3 regions of the Camelimonas sp. FR25 genome follow, and region 3 is predicted to be linked to each of the others. Evidence: predicted binding sites of a transcription regulator. Region 3 holds the regulator's gene; each other region holds the start of a gene.
The links. The regulator LexA, encoded in region 3, represses DNA repair genes until DNA is damaged. The targets are predictions, from matches to a motif close to TGTTCNNNNTGTGTTCNG.
Positions count from the first base shown of each region.

Region 1: AC6A67_RS01815 (putative DNA modification/repair radical SAM protein) is a predicted target of LexA. The motif match lies at 1,885-1,902, and genes of this name have one in related genera.
Region 2: recA (recombinase RecA) is a predicted target of LexA. The motif match lies at 1,538-1,555, and genes of this name have one in related genera.

Region 1 covers NZ_JCAWFG010000017.1:189,799-193,998, forward strand. The annotation lists gene AC6A67_RS01810 (UdgX family uracil-DNA binding protein) at 1-652, opposite strand, end outside; gene AC6A67_RS01815 (putative DNA modification/repair radical SAM protein) at 652-1,884, opposite strand; gene AC6A67_RS01820 (fatty acid--CoA ligase) at 2,190-3,830, shown strand; gene AC6A67_RS01825 (sugar ABC transporter ATP-binding protein) at 4,076-4,200, opposite strand, start outside.
Region 2 covers NZ_JCAWFG010000005.1:15,118-19,317, forward strand. The annotation lists gene cckA (cell cycle histidine kinase CckA) at 1-1,329, shown strand, start outside; gene recA (recombinase RecA) at 1,630-2,715, shown strand; gene alaS (alanine--tRNA ligase) at 3,031-4,200, shown strand, end outside.
Region 3 covers NZ_JCAWFG010000017.1:77,145-81,344, forward strand. The annotation lists gene AC6A67_RS01385 (flavin-containing monooxygenase) at 1-783, opposite strand, end outside; gene lexA (transcriptional repressor LexA) at 1,254-1,979, shown strand; gene AC6A67_RS01395 (ComEC/Rec2 family competence protein) at 2,093-4,200, opposite strand, start outside.

The DNA of each region.
Region 1 (4,200 bases), 110 kb from region 3:
TGGCGAAATAGGCGCCCCACAATTCTTCCGACGCGTCCGGCGGCAGATCAGGCCGGGCGACGGCGGGGCCAATGCTCAGCACGCCATTGTCATGGCGCGCCGTGCCGAACGGCGTGGCGATCAGCCAGTCCATGTCGGCGAAACGTTTGGCGAAGAAGGGCGTCGCCACCTCAACGATGCGGTGCTCCGGCTCGAACCACGCCACGAAGCAGCGCCGCCCGCCCTCGGCCGCCGGCGCTTCGCGAAAGCGGACGAAGGCGTGCATCTTGTGGATGTCGCGACGCACCGCCTTAGACAGCGCCGCGATGCGTCGCGTCAGCGGATCGGCGGGATTGGACCAGGCGCGCGCATCACGCTGGTGACGGTACAGCGCCGCATACAGAAGGCCGGGTGTCTCAGGGTCACGATGGCACAGCGCCGTGCCCGCCTCGGCGATGAATGGCGCCGGCGCCTTGACCGGATGCGGCCCCTCTCCCAGCGGCAGCGGCGTGCGGGCGAACAGATCGCCGCTGTCATCGCCTGCCCCGTCCATATCGGCGTCCACCACGCGCCACACCACCTCGGCGGGGGCGATATGATGCGAGGCGAGGCTGCGGGCGATGCGCCGCCAGACCTGCGCCGTGCCCTGGGCGGGCAGATCGGCGCGATACATCAGAACAGGCTCAGCTGTTGCGGCGCGGGGGCAAAGCGGGCGCGCAGGCTGGCGCTGTCGGTCAGCCCGCCTGGGCGCCAGTCGGGCAGCACGATGAAAGGGCGGGCCCGGTTCATCGCCGCCCCCAGCCGCAACAGATCGGCGAAGCGCACCGGCCCCGAGCGGCGCGCCTGCAGGATGCGCTGCACGGTGCGGGCGCCGACGCCAGGGATACGCAACAGCATCTCCCTGGGGGCCCGGTTGACGTCGACGGGGAAACTGTCGCGATGCGCCAGCGCCCACGCCAGCTTGGGATCGATGTCGAGATCAAGCAGGCCGCCAGGCTGGCCTGCGGTGATCTCATCGGCGGAGAAATCATAAAACCGCATTAGCCAGTCGGCCTGATACAGCCGGTGCTCGCGCAGCAAGGGCGGCTTGATCAATGGCAGATTGGCGCTGGCGTGCGGGATTGGGCTGAAGGCGGAAAAATACACCCGCTTCAGGCCATAGCCGGAATAGAGATTGGCCGATGTGGCGAGGATTTGCCGGTCGCTGGAGCCATCGGCGCCGATGATCATCTGCGTCGACTGCCCCGCAGGCGCGAATTTCGCCGCCCTTTTGCCGGTGAAGCTGCGCTCACGCGAAGCTTCGCGCGCGAGGCGCACATCCGCCATGGCGGCGCGAATGGTCTCGGGCCGCTTCTCCGGCGCGAAATGCCGGATGCTGGCGTCCTGGGGGAGTTCGATATTGATCGACAGCCGGTCGGCGAACAGCCCGGCCTCATTGATCAGCTCCGGCGCGGCGTCCGGAATGGTCTTGAGGTGAATATAGCCCTTGAAGCCATGTCCCAGCCGCAGGGTGCGCGCCACCCGCACCATGTCGGCCATGGTCTGGTCGGAACTGCGGATGATGCCCGACGACAGGAACAGGCCTTCGATGTAATTGCGCCGGTAGAACTCCAGCGTCAGGCTGACGATCTCCTCCGGCGTAAACCGCGCCCGCTCCACCCGGCTGCTCACCCGGTTGACGCAATAGGCACAATCGAAAATGCAGAAATTGGTCATCAGGATCTTGAGCAGGCTGATGCAGCGGCCATCAGGCGTATAGGCGTGGCAGATGCCCGTGCCGCCAGCGCTGCCAATGCCGCCCTGGCGCGAGTCGCGCCGCTCCGTGCCGCTCGAAGCGCAGGAGGCGTCGTATTTTGCGGCGTCCGACAGGATCGCCAGCTTTTGTTTCAGACTAAGCGCAGCCATTGGAACAAAATAAGAACATTCGTGACATTCCTCAAGCGCCTTTGCTGCGGCGCCGCAGCGCAGCGCCGTAATGCCCTTGCGGCAGGGCGCATGGCGCGTCGCTCTATCTACGTGAGGCATAGGCAGCTGGATCACCGCGCCAGGCTGAGGCGGACGCAGTCGGGACCTGTCGCGCGGCGCGCGATCTGGTGTAGGCTGCGCGCAACAAGGGCGCGGCGTCTGACCACCACGGCGAGAACCGCAAGAGTGGGCGCCGCGATCCTTGACGACAGGCGCGCCGCAAAGGCGCCAGGGAGGCACAACGCATGAACTCGCAACAGCCCACCTCGGGGCTGGCGCCATCGCGCCCGCAGGCAACATTGCCCAGCGTCAAACCGACCGATTTCGCCACGCTGGGCGACGCGGTGCGCGGCCAGGCGGCGGCGCGGCCCGACGCCATCGCCTATGAATTCGAGGGCAGGCAAACCAGTTTCGCGCAATTGCACACAGACACCAACCGCATCGCCAATGGCCTTGCGGCGCTCGGGCTCGGCAAGGGCGACCGCATCGCCTGGCTGGGCAAGAACAGCGACGATTATTTCGCCTTGCTGCATGGGGCGGCCAAGGCCGGCGTGGTGCTGACGCCGGTGAACTGGCGACTGGCGCCGCCCGAGAGCGCCTATATCATCAATGACTGCGGGGCGAAGGTGCTGTTCGTTGGTCCGGAGTTCATCGATCTCGCCCGGCGGCTGGCGCCGGAGCTGCCGCAGGTGACGACCTTTATCGCCGCTGAGGGCGGGGTCGCTGACTGGCAGGATTTCCGCGCCTGGCGCGACGCGCACAGCGACAGCGATCCGCAGCACCAGGCCGATCGCCATGACGTGACCATCCAGCTCTACACCTCCGGCACCACCGGCAGGCCCAAGGGCGCCATGCTCTCGCACGCCAATCTGCTGCATATGGTGCAGGCGGGCGCAGGCCCCGACGCGCCGGCGTGGAACGCCTGGTCGCCCGAGGATGTCGCCTTGCTGGCCATGCCCAGCTTCCACATCGGCGGCGTGCAATGGGGCGTCAACAGCCTCGCCTTTGGGGCCAGGGGCGTGGTGGCGCGGGAGTTTGACCCGGAGAAGGTGCTGGATTTCTTCGAGCAGTCGGGAATCAGCCGCATCTTTATGGTGCCGGCCGCCCTGCAGATCGTGGTGCGCCAGCCGCGCGCCGCGCGCGCCGATTATTCGCGGCTCAAGACCATCTTCTACGGCGCCTCGCCGATCCCGGCGGCGCTGCTGCGCGAATGCATCGACACCTTCGGCTGCCAGTTCGTTCAGGTCTATGGCATGACCGAAACCACCGGCTCGATCGTCGCCCTGCCGCCCGAGGACCACGTGGAGAACAATCCGCGCATGCGCGCCGCCGGCAAGGCCATGGCTGGCGTTGAACTCGCCGTGCTGGGCGAGGATGGCGCGCCCCTGCCCTCCGGCCAGATCGGTGAAATCGCCACCCGCTCCGGCGCCAATATGGTCGGCTACTGGAACATGCCCGAGGCTACCGCCAAAACCGTGGACGCCGACGGCTGGCTGCGCACCGGCGACGCCGGTTTCCTCGACGACGACGGCTATCTGTTCATCCAGGACCGCATCAAGGACATGATCATCTCCGGCGGCGAGAACGTCTATCCCGCCGAAGTGGAGAGCGCCGTCTGCGACCATCCCGACGTCGCCGAGGCGGCGGTGATCGGCGTGCCTGACGACAAATGGGGCGAGACGGTCAAGGCGGTGGTGGCGCTCAAGCCTGGCCGCACGCTGACGGCGGAAGAGCTGATCGCCTTCGCCCGCACCCGCATCGCCGGCTTCAAGGCCCCCAAGTCCATTGACTTCATCGACGCATTGCCGCGCAACCCCTCCGGCAAGATCCTGCGCCGCGAACTGCGCGCCCCTTATTGGGAAGGCCGCGACCGCCAGGTCAATTGAGGCGGTTCAGGCGCTCTCGTTCTTCAAGCAAAAAACCCGGCGTCGTTGAGACGCCGGGTTTTTTGCGCGTGCTGGGACCGATTGGGTCGGGCGTGGCCCGTCAGCGCGCCATCGCGCCCAACCGCATGACAAGGCCTCGCCTCATGCCAGAACCCGATGAGTATGACTCATTGGGCTCTGGCTAAGCCCATGCGGCGCCCGAGCATTTCAGGATGCGGATGCGTCAGCATCTTCGCATCCTGGTATCAGTGGATCGCCGCATACATGATCTTGTGCTCATCCGCCTCCTCGGCGTCGAGCTCGGCGGCGATGCGGCCCATGCGGGTGACGAGGATGCGGTCGGAGACTTGCAGGATCTCTGGCAGATAAG
Region 2 (4,200 bases), on a different contig from region 3:
GCGGCCTTGCGCGCCGCCAGCAACCAGGAGGAGGCGGCGCCATTTGAGGCGCATCTGGCCGGCGAGGGCGGCAAGTCGGCGCGGTTTTATGTCAGCGGCGTTGATGACGGCGAGGGCGATGACGAGACCGCCATTATCTATGCGCTCGACACCACCGAGCAGCGGGCGCTGGAGGCCCAGTTCGCCCAGGCGCAAAAGATGAACGCCGTGGGCCAACTGGCCGGCGGTGTGGCCCATGACTTCAACAATGTGCTGCAGGCGATCATCGGCTTTAGCGAATTGTTGCTGGCCAAGCACCGGCCGACCGATCCGTCCTTCCAGGACATCATGCAGATCAAGAGCAACGCCAACCGGGCGGCGGCGCTGGTGCGGCATCTGCTGGCGTTCTCGCGGCGGCAGACGCTGCGGCCGCAGGTGGTGATGGTCGGCGATGTGCTGGCCGACGTGTCGCTGCTGCTCAAGCGCCTGCTCGGCGAGCGGGTCGATCTCGACGTGCACCACGGGCGCGACATCTGGCCGGTGAAGGCCGACATCAACCAGTTCGAACAGGTGATCATGAATCTGGCGGTGAACGCCCGTGACGCCATGCCAGACGGCGGCCAGGTGTCGATCCGCACCAGCAATGTCACCGCCGCCGAATCGCGCCGCTATGATGAGAGCATGCCCGCCGCCGATTATGTGATGATCGAGGTGTCTGACACCGGCGTCGGCATGCCGCCTGAGGTGATGTCGCAGATCTTCGAGCCGTTCTTCACCACCAAGGACGTGGGCAAGGGGACGGGCCTCGGGCTGTCGACGGTCTATGGCATCGTCAAGCAGACCGACGGCTATATTCTGTGCGAGAGCGAGGTCGGCAAGGGCGCGACCTTCCGCATTTTCCTGCCGCGTCACATCGAGGAAGCGCGGCCCGAGGCGTCAGGCCCCAGCGTGGCGGCCAGTCGCCGGCCGGCGGCGGACCTCACCGGACGCGGCGTCATTCTGCTGGTGGAGGATGAGGAGGCGGTGCGGGCCTTTGCGTCGCGCGCCCTGACCACGCGCGGTTACACCGTGCTTGAGGCGGCATCCGGCGTTGAGGCGATCCAGCTGCTCGAAGAGCGCGATGAGCCGGTTGATCTGGTGGTGTCTGATGTGGTGATGCCGGAGATGGACGGCCCGTCGCTGCTGCGTGAAATGCGGGCGCGGGGCGTTGGGGCCCGTATCGTTTTCGTCTCTGGCTATGCCGAAGACGCCTTCCGCAAGAACCTGCCGGAAGGGGAGACCTTCGTGTTCCTGCCCAAGCCGTTCAGCCTCAAGCAGTTGATCGAGGCGGTGAAGGCGCAGATGGGCTGAGCTGGGGCGCGTCCACAGTGCACGGCGCAGCGACGCCAGGCCTGGCGCCTGTCGCCGTGCAGGCAAGATGAAACGGGCGTAGGGGCCCGATCCGCCTGGAATCGCAGCCCATAAAGCCGCGAGACGGGGGCCAATGGCGGCGAGCCGCGCCGTGCCTGTTGATGGCGTGTCCGGGCGAGAGAAATCCGTTTGTTGTCAAAACGGATATGAGAACAAAAAAAGAACTTGCACCATGGAACAAATGAGGTACAAACAACACATTGAAGCTGCCCGACGCCTCATGCCATAAGGAACAGGACAATGTCGCCACCCGCGCTCAAGCTCGTTGAAGGTTCCTCCATGGACAAGACAAAGGCGCTCGATGCAGCGCTTTCCCAGATCGAACGTTCGTTCGGCAAGGGTTCGATCATGCGCCTCGGCAAGAATGATCGGCCGGTCGAAATTGAGACGGTCTCGACGGGGTCGATCGGGCTGGATATTGCGCTGGGCGTCGGCGGTCTGCCGCGCGGGCGCATTATCGAGGTCTATGGTCCGGAATCGTCGGGCAAGACCACGCTGACCCTGCACACCATCGCCGAAGCGCAGAAGAAGGGCGGCGTCTGCGCATTCGTCGACGCGGAGCATGCGCTTGATCCGGTTTACGCCCGCAAGCTGGGCGTCAAGCTGGATGATCTGCTGATCTCGCAGCCGGATACTGGCGAGCAGGCGCTGGAGATCGCCGACACGCTGGTGCGCTCGGGCGCCATCGACGTGCTGGTTATCGACTCGGTGGCGGCGCTGACGCCACGCGCTGAAATCGAAGGCGAAATGGGTGAGGTGCAGCCTGGTCTGCAGGCCCGGCTGATGAGCCAGGCGCTGCGCAAGCTTACCGGCTCGATTTCGCGCTCCAACACCATGGTCATCTTCATCAACCAGATCCGCATGAAGATCGGCGTGATGTATGGCTCGCCCGAGACCACGACTGGCGGCAACGCGCTGAAGTTCTATGCCTCGGTGCGCCTCGACATCCGCCGCACTGGCGCGATCAAGGATCGCGATGAGGTCACCGGCAACTCCACCCGCGTCAAGGTGGTGAAGAACAAGGTGGCGCCGCCGTTCAAGCAGGTCGAATTCGACATCATGTATGGCGAGGGCATCTCCAAGCTCGGCGAACTGATCGACCTTGGCGTCAAGGGCGGCATCGTCGAGAAATCCGGCGCCTGGTTCTCTTACGATAGCCAGCGGCTGGGGCAGGGGCGTGAGAACGCCAAGAATTTCCTGCGCCAGAATCCGGAGGTCGCCGACCGTATCGAGGCGTCGATCCGCCAGAACGCTGGCCTCCTGGCGGAGCGGATCCTCGACAATATTGAGCCGACGGCCGATGACCTTGATGAAGGTCAGGCCTGAGCGCAGCGAAAAGTTCCCCAAGGGCGGCCCCACGGCCGCCCTTGGTGTTTCAGGCATTGGCCGCACGTCTGCTGTGGCGATGAGCCGGCGCTATCGTCTGTGCGGCGCGCATCGGGATTGATCCAGGGGCCGGCGTCAGATGGCTTGAGACCAGATGGCGATGTCAGGCGGGCGGCTCCTCTGGGCGGCAGGTCTGAACGGACGTCGCCGGGCCACAGGTTTGCAATCTCGACAAGGTCGCTTCGCCTCACTAGAAGACGTGTGCTGAAGGGGCGGCGACCGGTCGTCCCGTATCTGTCCGAGTGCGTGTTTGCGATGAGCGGCGTCAACGAAATTCGATCGACCTTCCTCGATTACTTTGCCAGGAACGGCCATGAAGTCGTGCCGTCGGCTCCGCTCGTGCCGCGGAACGACCCGACGCTGATGTTTACGAACGCTGGCATGGTGCCGTTCAAGAACGTCTTCACCGGCGCCGAGAAGCGGCCTTACGTCCGCGCCACCTCATCGCAGAAGTGCGTGCGCGCCGGCGGCAAGCACAACGACCTCGATAATGTCGGCTATACCGCCCGCCATCACACCTTCTTTGAGATGTTGGGTAATTTCTCGTTTGGCGATTATTTCAAGGAAAACGCCATCGAGCTGGCGTGGAATCTGGTCACCAAGGAATATGGCCTGCCGCAGGAAAAACTGCTGGTCACGGTCTATTCCGAGGATGACGAGGCGCACGCCCTGTGGCGCAAGATCGCCGGGCTGCCCGACAGCAAGATTATTCGCATTCCCACCTCCGACAATTTCTGGATGATGGGCGACACTGGCCCGTGCGGCCCGTGCTCCGAGATCTTCTACGACCATGGTGACCATATCGCTGGCGGCCCTCCTGGCAGCCCGGATGAGGATGGCGATCGCTTCATCGAGATCTGGAACCTGGTGTTCATGCAGTTCGACCAGATCGCCCCTGGCGAGCGGCTGAACCTGCCGCGGCCGTCGATCGACACAGGCATGGGTCTGGAGCGGATTTCGGCGGTGCTGCAGGGCACCCACGACAATTACGCCACCGACATGATGCGCGCGCTGATCATGGCCGTCGCCAATCTGACTGGCGTTGACCCGGATGGTCCGCAGGGCGTCAGCCACCGCGTCATCGCCGACCATTTGCGCGCCTGCTGCTTCCTGATCGCCGACGGCGTGCTGCCGTCGAACGAAGGTCGCGGCTATGTGCTGCGCCGCATCATGCGTCGCGCCATGCGCCATGGTCAGCTGCTTGGCGCGCGCGAGCCGCTGATGTGGCGGCTGTTCCCGGCGCTGAAGCGGGAGATGGGCGAGGCTTTCCCGGAGTTGGGACGCGCCGAGGCGCTGATCACTGAGACGCTGCGGCTCGAAGAAGTTCGCTTCCGCCGCACGCTGGAGCGTGGCCTCGCGATCCTCGAAGACGAATCCCGCGAGCTGGCCGCTGGCGACCGTCTGAATGGCGAGACGGCCTTTACG
Region 3 (4,200 bases):
GAGGTGCGGCACGCATTGCACGGCGGTGGCGCCGGTGCCGATAATGCCGACGCGCTTGTCGCGCAACCCGGTCAGCCCGCCATGGGAATCACCGCCGGTATAGGCATAGTCCCAGCGGCTGGTGTGGAAGCTGTGGCCGGCGAAGCTGTCGACGCCAGGAATGCCAGGCAGCTTCGGCCGCTCGAGCGGACCACCATTCAGGATGATGAATCGCGCAGAGATCTCATCGTCACGGCTGGTGCGCACCCGCCAGCGCGCGGCGCTTTCATCCCAACGCGCCTCGGTGACCACGGTCTGGAACAGGGCATGCGGATACAGGTCGAAATGCCGCGCGACGCGCTGCGCCTGGCCGAGAATCTCCGGCGCACGGGCGTATTTGCGTTGCGGGATGTAGCCAGTCTCCTCGAGCAGCGGCAGATAGATGTAGCTCTCGGTGTCACAGGCCGCGCCAGGATAGCGGTTCCAGTACCAGGTGCCGCCGAAGTCGCCGCCCTTTTCGACGATGCGGAACCTGTCGACGCCGATCTCGCGCAGCCGCGCGCCCGAGAGCAGGCCGCCAAAGCCGCCGCCCACCACCAGCACCTCCACCTCCTCACGCACGGGATCGCGGGTAAAGCCAGGGGCGACATAAGGATCTTCAAGATAGCGGGCGAAATCGCCGGCCATCTCGACATATTGCTGGTTACCATCCGTGCGCAGACGGCGGTCGCGTTCCTGCTGGTAGCGCGCCTTCAACGCGTCAATGTCGATCTGCGCGGCGTCCCTGTCGGTGGCGGCGGCCATTTGTTCTCTCCCACGCCTGCCCGACGGGCCGGCCCTGTCAGTATTTTTCTATATCAAATATGATACTGGTCAGTACCAATGATGCTGTCAACCATCGGAAACGCGAGGTCCCGCGCTGTTGACGGCACCTGTATGGACGCCGGGGGCCCACGCCGGCCGCCGCGCTGATCAGGTCATGGGCCGCGCAATCTGCCATTGTCCGTCCGTCAGCAAAGTTTACGCTGTCCTGGGCAAGAGTTGGCCATTTAAACAAGAGTTGGCCAATTAAATCGGCCGGCGACGGTCGCGCCGGTTGCAGAACACAGCGGGAACATGTAATACTGTTCATGCTTTGTTTCGACACAGATTCGGCGCTCGCGACGACTTCAGCATCAAGGCGACCACTTCGGAGTGAAGGGGCCGCCTCAGCCAGAAGGTCGTGAATTCCGACGGCAGCGCCCCGGGGCGGCGCGCAACGGGAATGTTTTGCGATGCTGACAGCCAAGCAACATGAGTTGCTGCGTTTTATTCATCAGCGACTGCAGGAAACCGGCGTGCCGCCGTCCTTCGACGAAATGAAGGAGGCGCTCGACCTCAAATCCAAATCGGGCATCCACCGCCTGATCATGGCGCTCGAGGAGCGAGGCTTCATCCGACGCCTGCCCAACCGGGCCCGCGCTGTCGAAGTTCTGCGGATGCCGGACCTGCAGGGCGACGCCGGGGCCGGATTCAAGCCGCGCGTGGTGATGGGCGGCAAGGCCGATGCCGAAGCGCAGGCGCCTGCGCTGCAAGGCCGGTCGGCGCCAGGCGCGGGCAATGCCCCTGATGCGCGCGGCGTTGTCTCCATACCCCTGGTTGGCAGGATTGCGGCTGGCGTGCCGATCAGCGCCATCCAGCAATCCGGCGACAGCATCCCCCTCCCCGCCGATCTGATCGGCACGGGCGAACATTACGCGCTTGAAGTGCGTGGCGATTCGATGGTCGAGGCCGGCATTCTCGAAGGAGATACGGTGGTGATCCGCCGTCAGGATTCGGCTGACAATGGCGATATCATCGTGGCGCTGATCGACGATGAGGAAGCCACCCTGAAGCGACTGCGCAAGCGCGGCAGGGATGTGGAGCTGGAAGCGGCCAATCCGCTGTTTGAAAACCGGGTGCTGCCTGCTGCACGCGTCAAGATCCAGGGCCGGCTGGTAAGCCTTTTGCGCCGCTACTGAGAGCGGCGCGCGGTGGTTGCTGCGTTTGGATGGTCGGACAAGGATTGTGGACTGCCCAACCTGGCGACGCCGAACTGTCAGAGCGCTATGGCGGATGTTCAGCGGACGACGTTTCATGGCTGATGAGTGATGGCGGTCGCTGTGTTCTGGCCGATCTGTTGCGGCGCTCCAATCTGTGATTCCAGGCGTGGTGGATCAGGCTGGTTGAGGGCGGGCCGTCTTTGCCAGGAGCCGGGCGCATGCGAGATGGATTGGCCTTCTGCTGGATCTGACATCTGGGGGTGGGATGGGGCTCCATGGACGCCCGGCTGAGCAGGCGGCGCCGGCTCGGTCGGCCCGATCGTCATGGGGTCGGCTGTGGTTGGCCGGCGCGGCGTGGGCGCTGGCCAAAGTACCGGCAAGACCCTACGCCAGGGCCAGCTTTCACCAGGCCGTCGCACCGCACGCAGGGCAATGTCGCCGTCGTTCAGCCAGACGCTCACCGCGCCGCTGCGGACCAGCGCCGGCCCGTCGAGCAGCAGCGCCGGACGGCAAGGCCCAGGGGCTGGCAAGCTGCTGATCAACACGTCAATGTGGCGGCAATCCCCCTGCATGGCCTCGGTGCGACGGGCCCAGACGACGAGGCCGCCATCATTGCGGCGGACCGCGCAGGCATTCGCGTCACAATTCCCGGTGTCGGGCCGGGATCGCGCGCCATGCGGCATTGCCAGGCCGTGGAGAGCGTACCATTGGCGCGCGACGAACGGAGACACCCGTCCGAGCAGCGCCAGCTGAACTTCGCCGTGCGCATCATCCAGACGCACCAGCGCGCCGCGACCGTTGCGGTCAACCATCACATCGGGCGGCGTGTTGGCTACCGCCAGCAGCAGCCCGGCGCTGGCAGGCGCCATGGCGAACCAGCGCAGCGGCGTGCGGCACGCCACGAACCAGAGCCACGCCAAAGCGATCAGGAGCAATGATGTATCGCCGGAGGCTGCGACCAGTTTCACTGCGCCAGGCGTTGCGGCGATCCATTCTGAGACCCACAGCACCGGCTCCGTCGCGGCGCCCATCAGCCACCAGACAGGCCAGTCCGCGCCAAATGGCGCGAGCGCCATGCCCAGCATCGCGGCAGGCATCACCGCCAGCGACAGAAACGGCAGCGTCATGGCGTTGCCAAGCAGCCCGAGCGGATAGATGTGCTGGAAATGCCAGATGCTGAAGGGCGCCGTTGCGATCTCGCACACCGCAGTCGCGACCAGAGTGGCGCGCAGCGGACGCCAGATCCAGCGCTGTAGCCAAAATGCCCTGTCGCTTTGCGGTTCGACATCGCCCCCCCGGGCGCCAAACGCAATGATCAGGGCAGCGACCGCAGCGAACGACATCTGAAAGCCTGGCGTAAGCAGACTTTCCGGCTGCCATAACAACAGCAGCACGGCCGCCAGCGCCAGATTGTGCAGGGACAGCGCCGGACGATCGATCAGGATGGCTCCGAGCAACGCCGCAATCATGATCAGCGCCCGCACCGTGGCGACGTCTGCGCCAGTGAACACGCAATAGGCGAGCGAGCCTGCAATCGCCAGGCTTGCCGCCAGCTTGCGCACCGGCAGATGCAGCGCGCACCAGGGCGTGAGGGCGAGCAAAGCCCGGGACGTCCAGAACAGCATGGCGGCGGCCAGCGCCATGTGCAGACCAGAGATTGAAAGGATGTGATAGATGCCGGCGGCGCGCAGGGCCTCGTTGGCCTCATCACTGATCTGGCCGCGCTTGCCCGTCACCAATGCCGCCGCCACCGCGCCCGCCTCGCCGCCCCAGGCCCCGGCGATCCGCCCGGTTAGCGCCACCCGCTGCCGGTCGACCCATGCCGCCCAACGCACGGCGACAGGAAAATCCGCTTCCCGCGCATCCGTAACGACAATGGGCGCGTGATGGGCCGTGCCCGTAGCCCCGATGCCGCGAAACCATGCGCTACGGGCAAAGTCATACCCGCCAAACATGTACGGATCAGGCGGCGCGGTCAGCCGCGCCCGCACCGCCACCACATCGCCCGGCAGAACGGCGCGCGCGACGACCGTGCCCGGCTCCGCATTGGGGCGGGGCGATGGCACGGCAAGCCGCACCAGCGCGATGTCCTTTCCACGCCTGGCGTCCGGCAGGACTGACGGGGCCAGCAACAATTGCGCGCCCTGCGGGCGCTGTTCGACCTGCACCACCAGACCGATGACCCCGCCATGCATGACGC